3 regions of the Pseudomonas sp. IzPS59 genome follow, and region 3 is predicted to be linked to each of the others. Evidence: riboswitches for the same ligand, from Rfam matches in the RefSeq annotation. Region 3 holds a riboswitch; each other region holds the start of a gene.
What was found. Region 3 has a riboswitch for cobalamin ahead of IF189_RS12685 (TonB-dependent receptor plug domain-containing protein). Riboswitches for the same ligand answer to the same signal wherever they lie in the genome.
Positions count from the first base shown of each region.

Region 1 (4,777 bases), 960 kb from region 3:
TTGAGCAAACCGACCAGTTCGGCGCGGGTGCCTTCGACATCGGTCAGCGAATCCAGCAGATAGAGCATGCCACCACATTCGGCGAGCAGCGGTTTACCGGCGGCGTGATGCGCGCGGATCGCTTTGAGCATGCCGGCGTTCTGCGACAAGGCAACGTGGTGCAATTCCGGATAACCGCCGGGCAGATACAGACTGTCAGCCTCAGGCAATTCAGTGTCGCGAATCGGCGAGAAGAAACTCAGCTCCGCACCCATCGCCCGCAACAGATCGAGACTGGCGCCATAGGTGAAGGCGAAAGCTTCGTCACGGGCGACGGCAATCCGCACGCCTTCGAGCAGCCTTTCGGTCTTCACGCTTTCCGGTGCGGCGAACTCCACGGCCGGTGGCAGCGCTACCTCGCAAGTGCCGGCCAGCGCTTCGGCGGCGGCGTCGAGACGTACATCGAGGTCATTGAGTTCGCTGGCCTGCACCAAGCCGAGATGGCGACTTGGCAGTTCGATCCCGGTTTCCCTGGACAACGCGCCATACCAGCGCAGACCTTCGGTGAGACTGCCTTCGAGCAATTGCGCATGACGCACCGTGCCGACACGATTGGCCAGCACCCCGGCGAACGGCAGATCAGACTGATAGCGCGCCAGGCCCAGCGCCAAGGCGCCAAAGGTCTGAGCCATGGCCGTGCCGTCGATCACGCCGAGTACCGGCACGCCGAAATGCCGCGCCAGATCGGCGCTCGATGGCGTGCCATCGAACAAGCCCATCACGCCTTCGATCAGGATGAGATCCGCTTCGGCAGCGGCTTCCCACAGCAGACGACGACTTTCCTGCTCGCCGACCATCCACATGTCCAGTTGATAGACCGGCGCACCGCTGGCGCGCTCGAGGATCATCGGGTCGAGAAAGTCCGGGCCGCACTTGAATACGCGGACCTTGCGGCCCTGATTGCGATGCAAGCGGGCCAGTGCAGCAGTAACGGTGGTCTTGCCCTGACCGGAAGCCGGCGCGGCGATCAGTACCGCCGGGCAGTGACGTGGTTGATTCAAAGTTCGACGCCTTTCTGCGCTTTGATGCCGGCCTGGAAGGCGTGCTTGATCATGCCCATTTCGGTGACGGTGTCGCCCATCTCGATCATTTCCGGCTTGGCGGCGCGACCGGTGACGATCACGTGCTGCATCGGCGGACGGGCCTGCAGATCGCTGAGCACCTGATCCAGATCGAGGTAACCGTGCTTGAGGGCGATGTTCAGTTCATCGAGCACCACCAGACCGATCGACGGATCACGCAGCAGTTCGCGGGACACTTCCCATGCAGCTTCGGCAGCGGCGATGTCGCGCTGGCGATCCTGGGTTTCCCAAGTGAAGCCCTCGCCCATCACATGAAAGCGTACCTGCTCCGGGAAGCGGCGGAAGAACAGCTCCTCCCCGGTGCTGTTGCGGCCCTTGATGAACTGCACCACGCCACACTGCATGCCGTGGCCCATGGCGCGGGCGAGCATGCCGAATGCCGAGCTGCTTTTGCCTTTGCCATTGCCGGTCAGCACCAGCACCAGGCCGCATTCGTCTGGCGAATTGGCGATGCGCTCGTCGATCACGGCTTTTTTGCGCTGCATGCGCGCCAGGTGGCGCTCGTCGCGTTCGGGGGAATCAGTCATGGGGGAGCTCTCCGTTGAGGCTGAATAACGGCGGGCAGGCACAAGAATAGACGGCAACAAGCCTGGCATCGCCCACCGTGATGCCGCTGGATGGATCAGGCCGGTCTCCGGGCTCATGAGCGGCGTTCGCCTGGCTGCGCGCCTTCCCGCTTTGCAGCAGTGGCATCCGACGCAGCTTTCACTCATTTACCGTTGCGGGGGCAGCGCCGGGATCGTGATGGCTCTTCGCTTGAAGACAATCCTCACCGGCTTCCCTGTTTCACTCTGTCGACAGCGGTCACAGAGCACCTGAAACAAGCCGCGAAGGTTAGAGGGTTGGGGGTGGAGCGTCAAATGAAGAGGGGGTCGTGCGGCAAATAACTGCCGTCGATCAATTATCTGACGCCAATCTTGTGCCACACTGTCAGCAGTGATATCAAAGAGCCATGCTTTTTGACTGCAGAGAGCACATCACAATAACAAGGGAGAGCACCATGCAAGGCATGATCATCAGCAATCCGCGGCTGGAATTCCTGCGCCCGGTGCTGGAGCGATGGTTTGACTGTATCGACCGCTACAACGCCGTGCGCGGCGACAACGACACACCCTACTGGCACGACGAAAAAGCCAACCTCGGCCTGTTGTCCGCCGCCGCATGGATGGCCGAACTGGTCACCCTGCGCGACACCGCCACCCGCAAACAGAACGAGGAAGGCGAGCGTAATGCCCGCGCCGACCTGTTCCTGGCCGGCGCCGAAGATCGCGCCTACATCCAGGCGACCCAGCGCTGGCCGCGCGTCAACAGCCTGAACCTGACTCAGGCCCTGGCCGATATCACCAGCGACGCCAAGCGCATCAGCTACGCCAGCGATCTCAAACTCGGCTGCCTGTTCGTCGCCCCACAGAAAGCCCAGCACAGCGCCAGCCCGGAAGAACTGCAGGACATGGTCGACGACCTGCAAAAGGAACACACCTGCGCCGTCGCCTGGTACTTCCCGTACGCCTACCGCAAATTGCGCAGCGAGGCCGGCAACTATCACCCCGGTATTGCCGTGCTGTTCAAGGAGGCACGCGGCTGAGGGGTTGAACCATCGGGCTCGTGTGCTTCTCTATGATTAGGAATGCATTCATAGGGAAGATCAGTAATGCGCAAGCCCCACCTCGTTTTCGTCATCGCACTCGCCGGAGGGCTCACCGCCTGTGGTGAATCCTCCAGCCTGCAAGTCTCGGACGGCACCGGCCCGTCCCCCAAACTGCCCGAACCGGACAAGACCCTGATCCCGACGGTGAACATCGCCCCGGCGATCGGCTGGCCGGCCGGCGCGAAACCGACGCCAGCGGCAGGCACTCTGGTGGCGGCGTTTGCCGAGAATCTCGATCACCCGCGCTGGCTCTACGTACTGCCCAACGGCGATGTGCTGGTGGCGGAAACCAATGCCCCGCCTAAACCGGACGACGGCAAAGGCATACGCGGCTGGGTGATGAAAAAAGTCATGGGCCGCGCCGGTGCCGGCGTACCAAGCCCGAACCGCATCACTCTGTTGCGTGATGCCGATCACGATGGCGTGGCCGAGACGCGCACAGTGTTTCTACAGAACCTGAATTCGCCGTTCGGCATGACCCTGGTCGGCAACGATCTTTACGTCGCCGACACCGACCGCCTGCTGCGCTTTCACTACGAACCCGGCGCAACGGAAATCAAGAGCCAGCCGATCAAGGTCGTGGATCTGCCGGGTGGCCCGCTCAACCATCACTGGACCAAAAACGTTATCGCCAGCAAGGACGGCAGCAAGCTGTACGTCACCGTCGGTTCGAACAGCAACGTCGGCGAAAACGGCCTGGATCAGGAAGAAGGTCGCGCGGCGATCTGGGAAGTCGATCGGGCGACCGGCAATCACCGGATCTTCGCCTCGGGCATCCGCAACCCCAACGGCCTGGCCTGGGAGCCGAAAAGCGGCGCACTTTGGACTGCGGTAAACGAGCGGGACGAGATCGGCAGCGATCTGGTGCCGGACTACATCACCTCGGTCAAGGATGGCGGTTTCTATGGCTGGCCGTTCAGCTATTACGGCCAGCACGTCGATGTCCGCGTCGAACCACAAAACCTGGACTTGGTGGCCAAGGCCATCGCTCCGGATTACGCCGTCGGCCCGCACACCGCCTCACTGGGCCTGACCTTTGCCGAGGGCAATACACTGCCGGCGCAATTCAAGGAAGGCGCATTCATCGGCCAGCATGGCTCGTGGAACCGTAAGCCACACAGTGGCTACAAGGTGATCTTCGTACCGTTCAGCGCCGGCAAGCCGAGCGGAACGCCTGTAGACGTACTGACAGGATTCCTCGACAAAGACGGAAACGCTTTGGGTCGCCCGGTTGGCGTGGTAATCGACCAGCAAGGTGGATTGCTGGTAGCGGACGATGTGGGGAACAAGGTGTGGCGGGTGTCGGCGGCCAAATAGCCCACGCCCTGAAACAAAAAAACCGTGGGAGCCAATGTGCTCCCACGGTTTTTTTATTGATACGCAGCTTTACGGGTTGTGCGCCAGATGCTCCGGCTGCAGAACGCGCTTGGCACTCAGATAGGCTTTCTGCCAATACGCTTTCGAAAGGCTGTCCAGCTTCACCGTACCGCCAGTGGCCGGAGCGTGAACGAAACGCCCTTCCCCGACATAAATTCCCGCATGACTGACCTGAGAGCCGCCATTGGTGGCGAAGAAGATCAGGTCGCCGGTCTGCAGCCCTTCCTTGCCGACATTCGGCGCCTGCATGACGATCATCTCGCGGGTCGAGCGCGGCAGGCTGATGCCGGCCGCATCACGGTAGACGAAACCGATCAGGCCGCTGCAATCGAAGCCCGAGTCCGGCGTGTTGCCGCCCCAGCGATAAGGCGTACCTACGAGCCCGAGCGCGCGGAACAGCACGTCTTCGGCAGCGGGAGAGAACGCCTGGGAGGATCCGAACACAATCGGCGCGCGAACCACGGGAGCTGGCGGCGGAGTGCGGCTGGCGCAAGCGCTGAGCAGCGCTGCGAAGAACATCAGGGCAAGGCGGGCCGTCATCGTCATAAGCAGAACATCCTGATCTGGCTGCGGCTTTTACTGCCGATTCGACAGAAAACAAAACCGCCTGCGTTGGGACGCAGGCGGTTTG
Region 1 covers NZ_CP062251.1:1,876,600-1,881,376, reverse strand. Annotated here, with positions in the region: gene IF189_RS08530 (cobyrinate a,c-diamide synthase) at 1-1,040, opposite strand, end outside; gene cobO (cob(I)yrinic acid a,c-diamide adenosyltransferase) at 1,037-1,648, opposite strand; cobalamin riboswitch at 1,729-1,955, opposite strand; gene IF189_RS08520 (hypothetical protein) at 2,122-2,706, shown strand; gene IF189_RS08515 (PQQ-dependent sugar dehydrogenase) at 2,773-4,086, shown strand; gene IF189_RS08510 (C40 family peptidase) at 4,156-4,692, opposite strand.
Region 1: it holds a riboswitch for cobalamin, as region 3 does, so the genes downstream of both, cobO (cob(I)yrinic acid a,c-diamide adenosyltransferase) here and IF189_RS12685 (TonB-dependent receptor plug domain-containing protein) in region 3, are expected to answer to the same signal.

Region 2 (4,777 bases), 620 kb from region 3:
CCCCTATTTGATGTTCATCCTGTGTGCCGTGGCGATTGGCGTGGGCTCCTGGCTGAGTTATCACTGGGTGGAAAAGCGCAGTTATCAATGGCTTAGAGCGCGAATCGACGGCAAACCTGCGGATTAGGCGATTGCGAACTATTCCTACGTAAATACTAGGACTTTGTGCCGCGCGCCGATTGGCGTAAACTCCGCCCAAGCCTGCGAGGAGTTTCCATGACCGCTATTACCATTACCGACGCCGCCCATGATTACCTGGCCGATCTGCTGTCCAAGCAGAACACCCCGGGTATCGGCATCCGCGTCTTCATCACCCAGCCTGGCACCCAGTACGCCGAAACCTGCATTGCCTACTGCAAGCCGGGCGAAGAGAAACCTGAAGATACCGCGCTGGGGCTGAAAAGCTTCACTGCCTATATCGACTCGTTCAGCGAAGCGTTTCTCGACGATGCTGTCGTCGACTACGCCACCGACCGCATGGGCGGCCAGCTGACCATCAAGGCACCAAACGCCAAGGTTCCGATGGTCAACGCCGACAGCCCGATCAACGAGCGCATCAACTATTACCTGCAAACCGAAATCAACCCGGGGCTGGCCAGCCACGGCGGTCAGGTCAGCCTGATCGATGTGGTTGAAGACGGCATTGCCGTGCTGCAGTTCGGTGGCGGTTGCCAGGGCTGCGGCCAGGCGGACGTGACCCTGAAGGAAGGCATCGAGCGCACCTTGCTCGAACGCATTCCGGAGCTCAAGGGCGTTCGCGACGTGACCGACCACACGCAGAAAGAAAACGCCTACTACTAAGGCGTTCGCTGCGGCATGAAAAACGGCGCCCCGTGAGCGCCGTTTTTTTATGGTCGATACAAATGCGCATGTCCCGCGCGATACAGCGACGATTCACTGAAATGATCGCTGCCCAACACCCGCCCGACCAGAATCAACGCTGTACGCCGAAACCCCTTGGCGATCACCTTCGCGGCAATATCCTCCAGCGTCCCCGTCACCCAGTCCTGATCCGGCCACGTCGCCCGGTGGATCACTGCGATCGGGCAGTCCGCGCCATAGTGCGGCAGCAACTCGGCGAGGATCTTCTCCAGATGATTGACCCCCAGATGAATCGCCATGGTCGCCCCGTGCTGCGCCAGGTTGCCCAGTTCTTCCCCGACAGGCATCGCCGTCTTGTCTGCGTAACGGGTCAGGATCACGCTTTGCGAGATGTCCGGCAACGTGAGTTCGACGCCCAGTAGCGCCGCGCAGGCGGCGGTCGCAGTGACGCCGGGGATGATTTCGAACGGGATTTGCAGCTCGCGCAGATAGCGAATCTGCTCGCCGATGGCGCCATACAGGCCCGGATCGCCCGAATGCACCCGCGCCACATCCTGGCCCTTGGCGTGGGCGGTCTTGATCAGGTCGATGATCTGTTCCAGATGCAATTCGGCGCTGTTGACCACGGTATCTGCCGAATGACCTTCCAGTACCGCCGCCGGCACCAGCGAACCTGCATAAATGATCACCGGGCAGCTGCGGATCAGTCGCTGGCCTTTGACAGTGATCAATTCCGGGTCGCCGGGGCCGGCGCCGATGAAGTAAACGGTCATCGTTGGATCCTGTGAAAGTAGGGCGGAACGAGGCTTCAAGAACACTTCAGATGAAGAATGCTCATGATCGAAAGCGGGGATTATCGGGAATTTACGCCGCGCCGGCCAATGCCAGTGTTGCCTGGGCGTACTTTTGCCGGGAAATCAGCAGTTTTGCCGGGGCCTGGATCAGTTGTTCGGCGAGCGCCAAAGCAGCGCTTTCCGCCACGCCGTAGCAACCGGTGCGCTCGAAGGCGATTTGTGAATGGTGACTCAGTCGTTGCTGATAACTGGCCAGTTCTTCGCTGCTGAAATACAGCAACGGCAGCGCCAGTTGTGCCGCCAGTTCCTGCAGGCCGGGTTCGTCGCGTTTCAGGTCGATACTGGCCAAGGCCTTGACCGCTTCGAGTTCGATGCGATGGGCCTGCAAGGCCTGGTCGAGCAAGGCGCGCAGCGTACTGGCCGGGCAGCCGCGCTGGCAGCCCAGGCCGACCACGAAGGTCGGCGCTGCGCTGTCATCGGTCATGCGTGGTATTGACCATCGCTTTTGCGGCGGAACAACCAGGCGCTGATCAGGCCCAGGGCCAGCCAGAACGCCACGTTGGTCAGCTGCGAAGCGATTTTGAACTGGGCTTCCAGTGCTTCCGGGGCGAGCATCGAGTGCACTTCCGGTTGCGGTGCGCCGATTACATGCGGCACAGCGAGGATCGCCACGCCGAGGATCTTCAGCAGCCAGTTGCCGCCGAATGCGATCAGCGCCAGGCCGACAGCGGTCGAAGCAGCAGTGCCGATCCACCACATCTGGCGCGAAGCCAGGTCAGCGGCGGCGGTGCCCGGCAACTCAGGTGGCAGGCCCATTGTCGGCGCGAGCACGAACGTCGCGTAACCCGCCAGACCCCAGAGCAGACCTTGCGAGGTTTTGGTCGGCGCACGCAGGGTGTACAGGCCCGCCAGCATCAGGGCGAGACCTACGGCTACGACCAGGTTGCCGCCGGTGGTGGAAACCACACGCTGCCAGCCGTTTTCCGGCTCCCAGGCTTCGGCATCGTGGGTGTGGGCAGCGGTGCCGGCGGCGTGTTCGTGAACTTCGGCCACCGGCTCGGCCTTCTCGTAGGTTTCGGCCTGAAGAATCAGCGGCGAAACCCAGAAGCTTTGCAGCAAGGTCAGCAGCAGGGCGGCCAGAAGGCCGGTGAAACCTGCGGTCTGCGCAATACGCTTGATCATGTCGTCAGGTCTCAGTGGCACGGGAACGCGGCGCTGTGGCGGGTATCGTGCGCGGCGTTGTGCACCGCTTCGATGTGCGAGAAACCGGCGAAGTAGACCAGGCTTGCGCCCAGGATCGACGCGAAGATCGCAGCGGTCAGGCGTTGGCTCAGGGTGGTGGTGCTGGAGATTTTGTCCGTGTTGCTGCCGGTGCTGCTGATGATCGACATGGCGCTTCCCTCTGGAGTGTCAGCGGGTGAATGGAGCGCATGAAAACCCCTGCGAGTCGGGCACGCAGAGGTTCGAACAGCGCCCGCCCACCGCGGGTTTGTTATGTTCAGTGACGCAAGATGCGCACTGTGCGTTGCAGGCCGGTCTCCGGGCTCACGAGGGGTTGGCGCCAGGCCGACCTGCAAGCGTCACCTTCCCATGCCCGTGGGCACAGTGGATCTGACGCTCTCTCGCTTACCGTTGCGGGGGCAGCACCGGACTGACATGGCTTTAGAGTAAAGCACATGATTCACCGGTTTCCCGTTTCACCCTGTGAAGGGCACCCGTAACAAGTTGTGTAGGAGACCATGGGCTGGGGTTTTTAGTCAATTGAATGGGGTGAGGTGTGTTTGGATAGGGGGGGCATATCCGTTGCTTCGGGAGCTGCCGCTGGCGGTTTCGCTCTTACAGCGAGTCACTTTTTCCAAACGCCGAAAAAGTAACCAAAAAGGCTTCCCCCGGCGTACGGCACTTCGCTTAGGCTCAGTGTTCCCTCGCTACGGTGTCCATCAGGGGGCATCGCCTACGGTTTGCTTCGCTGCACCTCCTCTCGATGTATGCGGCTTCGCCGCACGGCGCTGCGCGCCTACCCCCTGATGAACACCTCCGCTCGGCCTGCCGAAGGGGCAAAAAATCAAAAGCCAAAGCCAAAGCCAAAGCCAAAGCCAAAGCCAAAGCCAAAGCCAAAGCCAAAGCCAAAGCCAGATCAAGAGCCCCTCACCACTAACCACGATGAGCGTTAGCTCAAGTACCGCTTTTGATCGCAAGGTCCGTCGGTAGGCTGAGTGGAGGGATTGATCCGGGGGTGGGAGCGCAGCGACCGTTTGGCGAAGCCAAACACATCGAGAGGAGGTGCAGCGAAGCAAACCGTAGGCGATGCGCCCGGATCGATCCCGGAGCGAAGGAACCCGAGCCACAGCGAGGGCCGTACGTCAGGGCGCAGACCTTTTGGTTACTTTTGGGGCGTTTGCCAAAAGTGACCCGCCGTAAGGGCGGAACCCTAAGTGGCCACAACCGCAGCAACGGATATGCCCACAAAACCAACCTCCCATTGACCCATCACGAACCCATGCGTAGCCTTGCGCTTTCGAGGTTCTTCGGCCCACGCCGAAGCTAAGAAGGGAACGCGGTCCAAGCCGCGGCTGCCCCCGCAACTGTGAACGGTGCTGTTCGCTGCCACGCCACTGCCAGCTCAATCCAGAGCCAGCGGGAAGGCGCAGCGAATACCGGGCCAAGGCCCGAACACCGTCAGCCAGGAGACCTGCCTCGTCACAGATTCTCACTTTCAACCGGGCGGGGTGATCCGGTGGCGAACTCTCCAGGCACGCACCCGCGTTGCCGGTCTCGTCCCGTATGCCCGCCACCTTGCCAAAGGGCATCCGATGAAAACACTGGCCAAACTCCCCGTCACCATCGTCACCGGTTTCCTCGGCTCGGGCAAAACCACCTTGCTGCGGCACATGCTCGACAACGCTCAGGGCCGCCGCATCGCGGTGATCGTCAACGAATTTGGCGAACTGGGCATCGACGGTGAAATCCTCAAGCAGTGCACCATCGGCTGCACCGAAGAGGAAGCCACCGGTCGCGTCTACGAACTGGCCAACGGCTGCCTGTGCTGCACCGTTCAGGAAGAGTTCTTCCCGGTGATGCGCGAACTGGTGGCCCGTCGCGGCGACCTCGACCACATCCTGATCGAAACCTCGGGCCTGGCCCTGCCAAAACCGCTGGTG
Region 2 covers NZ_CP062251.1:3,459,924-3,464,700, reverse strand. Annotated here, with positions in the region: gene IF189_RS15475 (acyltransferase family protein) at 1-127, shown strand, start outside; gene nfuA (Fe-S biogenesis protein NfuA) at 217-801, shown strand; gene cobM (precorrin-4 C(11)-methyltransferase) at 849-1,595, opposite strand; gene IF189_RS15460 (cobalamin biosynthesis protein) at 1,687-2,100, opposite strand; gene IF189_RS15455 (CbtA family protein) at 2,097-2,798, opposite strand; gene IF189_RS15450 (CbtB domain-containing protein) at 2,810-3,007, opposite strand; cobalamin riboswitch at 3,129-3,350, opposite strand; cobalamin riboswitch at 4,121-4,331, shown strand; gene cobW (cobalamin biosynthesis protein CobW) at 4,430-4,777, shown strand, end outside.
Region 2: it holds a riboswitch for cobalamin, as region 3 does, so the genes downstream of both, IF189_RS15450 (CbtB domain-containing protein) here and IF189_RS12685 (TonB-dependent receptor plug domain-containing protein) in region 3, are expected to answer to the same signal.

Region 3 (4,777 bases):
AGAGGTCGTTGCGAATGTGTTCAAAGTAATCCCGCGAGTGCCCGTTGCAGGCCGACTCCAGCAGATACGAAGCCACGCCGTTGCGCCCCAGTCCGCTGCGTGACGTCACGCCATTGCCGAACGCCGTCGCAAATCCACCGACCACCAGATCCGGTTTCTGCGCATACAACACTTCGCTGGAAGGATAGAGGTGTGAAATCACTGGCGCTCCGAAGTACTCGGTCTGAGGCACGCCGGTATCATCCAGATAGGCCACACCCGCCAGCGCCGAGCCTGCGCCCAACGCCAAGACCAGATCGGCTGCATGCTGATTGAGCGCAACAATCCGCGACGGTGGCGATGCCGGCAGGTGCCAGGTCTCGCCACAATTGCGGTAGTCATCTGCCATAGCCGGAGAAGCGCAAAGCAGGGCACCGGCCAGAAAGAACAGCCTTCTCACAAGCGCTCCTTGATCAGCAGATCCTCGACCACTTCACCGCCCACCAGATGCACTTCGACCAGTCGCTGCGCATCGGCGTGGCTGCGTACGCCATACCAGCAGGTCTCCGGATACACCGTCATGACCGGCCCCAGATTGCACGGGAACTGACAGTGCGTGCGGGTCAGCAAAACCCCGCCCGGTGTCTCGATCCGGTCATGGGCCAGCAAGTGCCGGCGCAGGGTTTTCCATAGCTGCAAGGCGCCGCGCTGGGTGCAGCGCGGGCCGGTGCAGAGGAACACGTGGCGCGCATGCTCGGGAACGTGCGACCAGTCCGGGTGCGAATCGACGCCGTCGGTGGTGATGATGTCAGCCATCAGAAACGGTACGTGTAGCGCACTTCGGAGGTGAACGGCCGTCCGAGGTTGTCGACGTTGTTCGAGCGGCTGGTGACGTAATCGCGGTCGAACAGGTTTTCCACCAGCAGGCTCAACCGGTGTTGGTGGGCACCGTCGAGATAGCGATAAGCGTCGGCGTCCACCACCGAGTAGTGGCCGTACTCGACCTGTTTCGAGCTGATCACATCGCGGATATAGCGGATCGCACCGCCGGCGCCCCACATCCGGTCAACCGACTCGTAACCGATGCGCGAACGGGCGAAGAAGCTCGGTACGTCGTTGATCGTCACTCCCGCGCGGGATTCGGTCAGGTTACGGGTCATGTCCGCCTGCAGGCTCCATTGCTCGTTGAGTGCCAGTTTCGCGTCCGCCTCGAAACCACGCATCTGGATCCGCCCCTGACCGTTGACCCAGTGGATGTCATCAAGGGTAATCAGGTCATCGATCTTGCGTTTGAACAGGGTGACGCTGGCACTGAACTCACGGTCGATCAGCAAGCCTTTGTAATCGAGGCCGAGTTCGGCGTTGCGGCTTTTCTCCGGTTTCAGGTTACGGTTGCCCAGTTCATCGCCCGGTTCGTTGACGAACAGTTGCTCGGCATTCGGCAGTTTGTAGGCCGTGCCGTACTGGCCACGAACAGACCAGTTTTCATTGAGGTCGTACAGCGAAGTGAGCATGCCGACCGTGGCGCTGTCGCCGCCGCTCATGGCTTCGTGGCGGATACCGATGCTCGGGTGCCAGTCGGGCAGGGCATCGATCTTCGGACGCAACTGGGTGTAGAACGCGTGGGCTTCAGCCTTGTCATTGTCGATGATCAACACATCGTCCTGGCCCTTGAACCACTGGTTGTCCGTGCCGAACACCAGCACATGGCCGCCGGGCAACTCGGCCTTGCCTTCGGCCTGCACGCCCCAGTCGGTGAAGCCCCAGTAGTCGTTGTGGTTGATGGTTCGGGTGCCGCCATCGGCGGTGTTGTTGATGCGCGTGTAGCGGGTGTCCCAGTCGTTGATGTGGCCTTTGACGAAGTAGCTAAGGCGTTCGTTGACGTTCTGTTCGAAGGTGGCCGTGGCGATCTGCTGGATGCGGTCGTTGGTGGTCTTGTGGTTGTCCACCGGGCGAGCGAAGTCGAGGTTGGCGTCGGCGTATTGGTAGAACAGTTCCAGGCGCGCGTCATCGGCAAAGGACTGAATCGCCTTGGCGCCGAAGGTGGTGACTTCGTAGGCGCGCTTCTTTTCGCTGTCGTTCTTGATGTCGCGATTGCGAAACGGCTGATAGCCGTCCGAAACGTTATGGCTGACGTAGGCCAGCAGGCCCAGGTCGCCGAAGCCGTTGGTGAAGATGTTTTCGACCCGCGCATCCTCGGTGGTGCCGCCGAACGTATCCACGCCCATGTTCACTTCGCCGGAGGCTTTGCGGCTCTGCGGGCTGCGGGTGACGATGTTGATCACGCCGGACACGGCCTGGGTGCCGAACAGCAGACTCTGCCCGCCCTTGAGCACTTCGATGCGTTCGATGGCGTTGGCCGGCAGGGTGTCCAGGTACAGGCCGCCGTATAGGCGATTGTTCAGGCGCACACCGTCGAGCAGGATCAGCGTGTCATCGTTGCGTCCGCCCAGCAGGGAATAGGTGCCGTAGTCGAACGGGCCGTTTTTCGGCGCGACGTACAGGCCGGGAATGAACATCTGCATCACGCGGCTGACATCGGCGCTGGGGCCGGCGCGTTCGATCTGCTCGCGGGTGACGATCTCGACCTTGCTGCCGAACTGCGCCATGTCGGCGACGGTGGTGGACTCCACGGACGGCGCGGAAACGATTTGCTGAGTGAGTTCAAGCGGCGTGTCGTCCGCCAGCAGCAGGGGGCTGAACAGACAGCCAAGCAACAGGGATGGAGCCGGAGTGTTGAAAGGTTTGATCATCGTCTTCTCGAAAGGATCTTCGCAGAAGAGCATGCAGGAGAAGGCATCGCGCACACGCCGACACCGGCCCATGCCCGCCCACCGCAGGAGTTTGCCAAACAGCATTTCAGGCCGGTCTCCGGGCTCGCGCGTCTGGACGCTTTCACCTTCCCATGGCCGTCTGGCCACAGTGGTGTGTCGAAAGCATCACGCGCCTACCGTTGCGGGGGCAGCACCGGACTGGTTCGAAACGAACGCACCGGTTTCCCGTTTCACCCCATGCACGGCGGCATGGGACACCTGAAACAGGGCGGCATCTGAACACTCGGATGGGCGATCGTCAACTTGCCGGATCAAGCCTCTTGCGTGTTCTGTTGAACGAAACGCTCGATCAACCACCGCGCCGCAGGGCCTGGTGGCACATCGGTGCGGTAGATGGCGTCGAAGGTGTATTGCCCGCTGGTGTATTCCGGCAGGTCCAGTTGCACCAGTCGGCCGCTGTCCAGGTCTTCCTGGATCATCGGCCGGGGCATGTTGCCCCAGCCGATGCCTTCGCGCAGCAGCATGTGCTTGGCGCCCAGGTCCGCCAGGCGCCAGGTGCGGTTGCTGAGTACGGCGAAATCCTTGTCCTTGGTCAGCACCGAGCGATCCGACAGTACCAGTTGCGTATGCTCGCGCCCGGCACCCGGAACATTGCCTTCGGCGATCGCCAAAGGATGATTCGGCGCCGCCACCGGAATCAGCTCGACGCTGCCGATGCCGATTCTTTCGATGCCGTTGATGCCGTCGTTCATCGGCCCGCTGACGCCAACCACCGCGCCGCGATTGATCACCCGTTCAGTCACGGCGCCAAGCGCTTCCATGTGCAGATGCAGGGCAACGGTGGGGAATTCTTCGCGAAAGGATTTCAGCGCATCCACCACGCGCTCGGCCGGTAGCATTACGTCGAGTACCACATGCACTTCGGCCTCCAGTCCCTGCAGCAGGCCTTTTACCTTGGCGCGCAAGCCATGCACGCCGTTGGCGATGGTCCGGGCCTCTGCCAACACGGTGCGGCCGGCGTCGGTGAGTTGCGGCTTGCGGGTGGTTTCACGGTCGAAGAGGGTGACGCCCAGTTGCATCTCAAGATTGGCAATCGAGTAGCTGATCACCGAAGTCGCCCGGTGAAGCTTGCGCGCTGCCGCGGCAAAGCTGCCGACTTCCACGACGGTCAGAAAGACCCGCAATTGATCGAGTGTCGGTGTGCCTGGGTCGGAGATCATGTCGGTGTCCTCGAGTCGCCATGGAGGCCTTTACTGGGCGAACAGCTTACCTATTTTTTCGAACGTAACGATCTAAATTAGTCGGCTATTCAGATGAGCTGTCGAGGCGCAACATTTCTTCATCCGGACGGTTCAAGTCGAACCGGACCCCATTGAAGGAAATTCTCCCATGGCTACTTCTGCAAACATCGCTCAAGCAACTTCTGTACAGAACGCTTCCGACACCAAACAAGCCTCGGCCGCCTTGATCGGTCGCGTCTTGCTCAGCGTGATTTTCATCCTCTCCGGTTTCTCCAAACTCGCCGCGCCGGCCATGATGATCGGCTACATCGGCTCGGTAGGGCTGCCGCTGCCGCAAGTGGCGTTGGCGCTGGCAATCATCGTCGAAATCGGTGGCGGCCTGGCGCTGATCGCCGGCTACCGCACCCGCACCGTCGCCGCTGTGCTGGCCGCATTCAGCGTGGTCACCGCACTGGCCTTCCACAATGCGCTGGCTGACCAGAACCAGTTCATCCACTTCTTCAAGAACATCGCCATGGCCGGCGGCCTGCTGCAAGTCGTGGCCTTCGGTGCCGGTCGCTTCAGCCTCGACGCCCGTCGCCGCTGAAATCCGAGCGCCGCGAGGGACAGGTTCCCTCGCGGCGCTTTGCCGTTTGTTGGCCGCTCCCCGCATCAGAATCGAGTAATCATCATGACCGTTCAGCAACACCTCTCCGGCTACACCCGCGAACCTGTCACTCACCGCATTCTGCGCTACCGCACCAGCGGCAGCGGACACGGCTCGATCGTGCGGCTGATGAGCCC
Region 3 covers NZ_CP062251.1:2,836,180-2,840,956, forward strand. Annotated here, with positions in the region: gene IF189_RS12675 (ABC transporter substrate-binding protein) at 1-388, opposite strand, end outside; gene IF189_RS12680 ((2Fe-2S) ferredoxin domain-containing protein) at 436-795, opposite strand; gene IF189_RS12685 (TonB-dependent receptor plug domain-containing protein) at 795-2,732, opposite strand; cobalamin riboswitch at 2,824-3,030, opposite strand; gene IF189_RS12690 (LysR family transcriptional regulator) at 3,065-3,973, opposite strand; gene IF189_RS12695 (DoxX family protein) at 4,143-4,580, shown strand; gene IF189_RS12700 (pirin family protein) at 4,665-4,777, shown strand, end outside.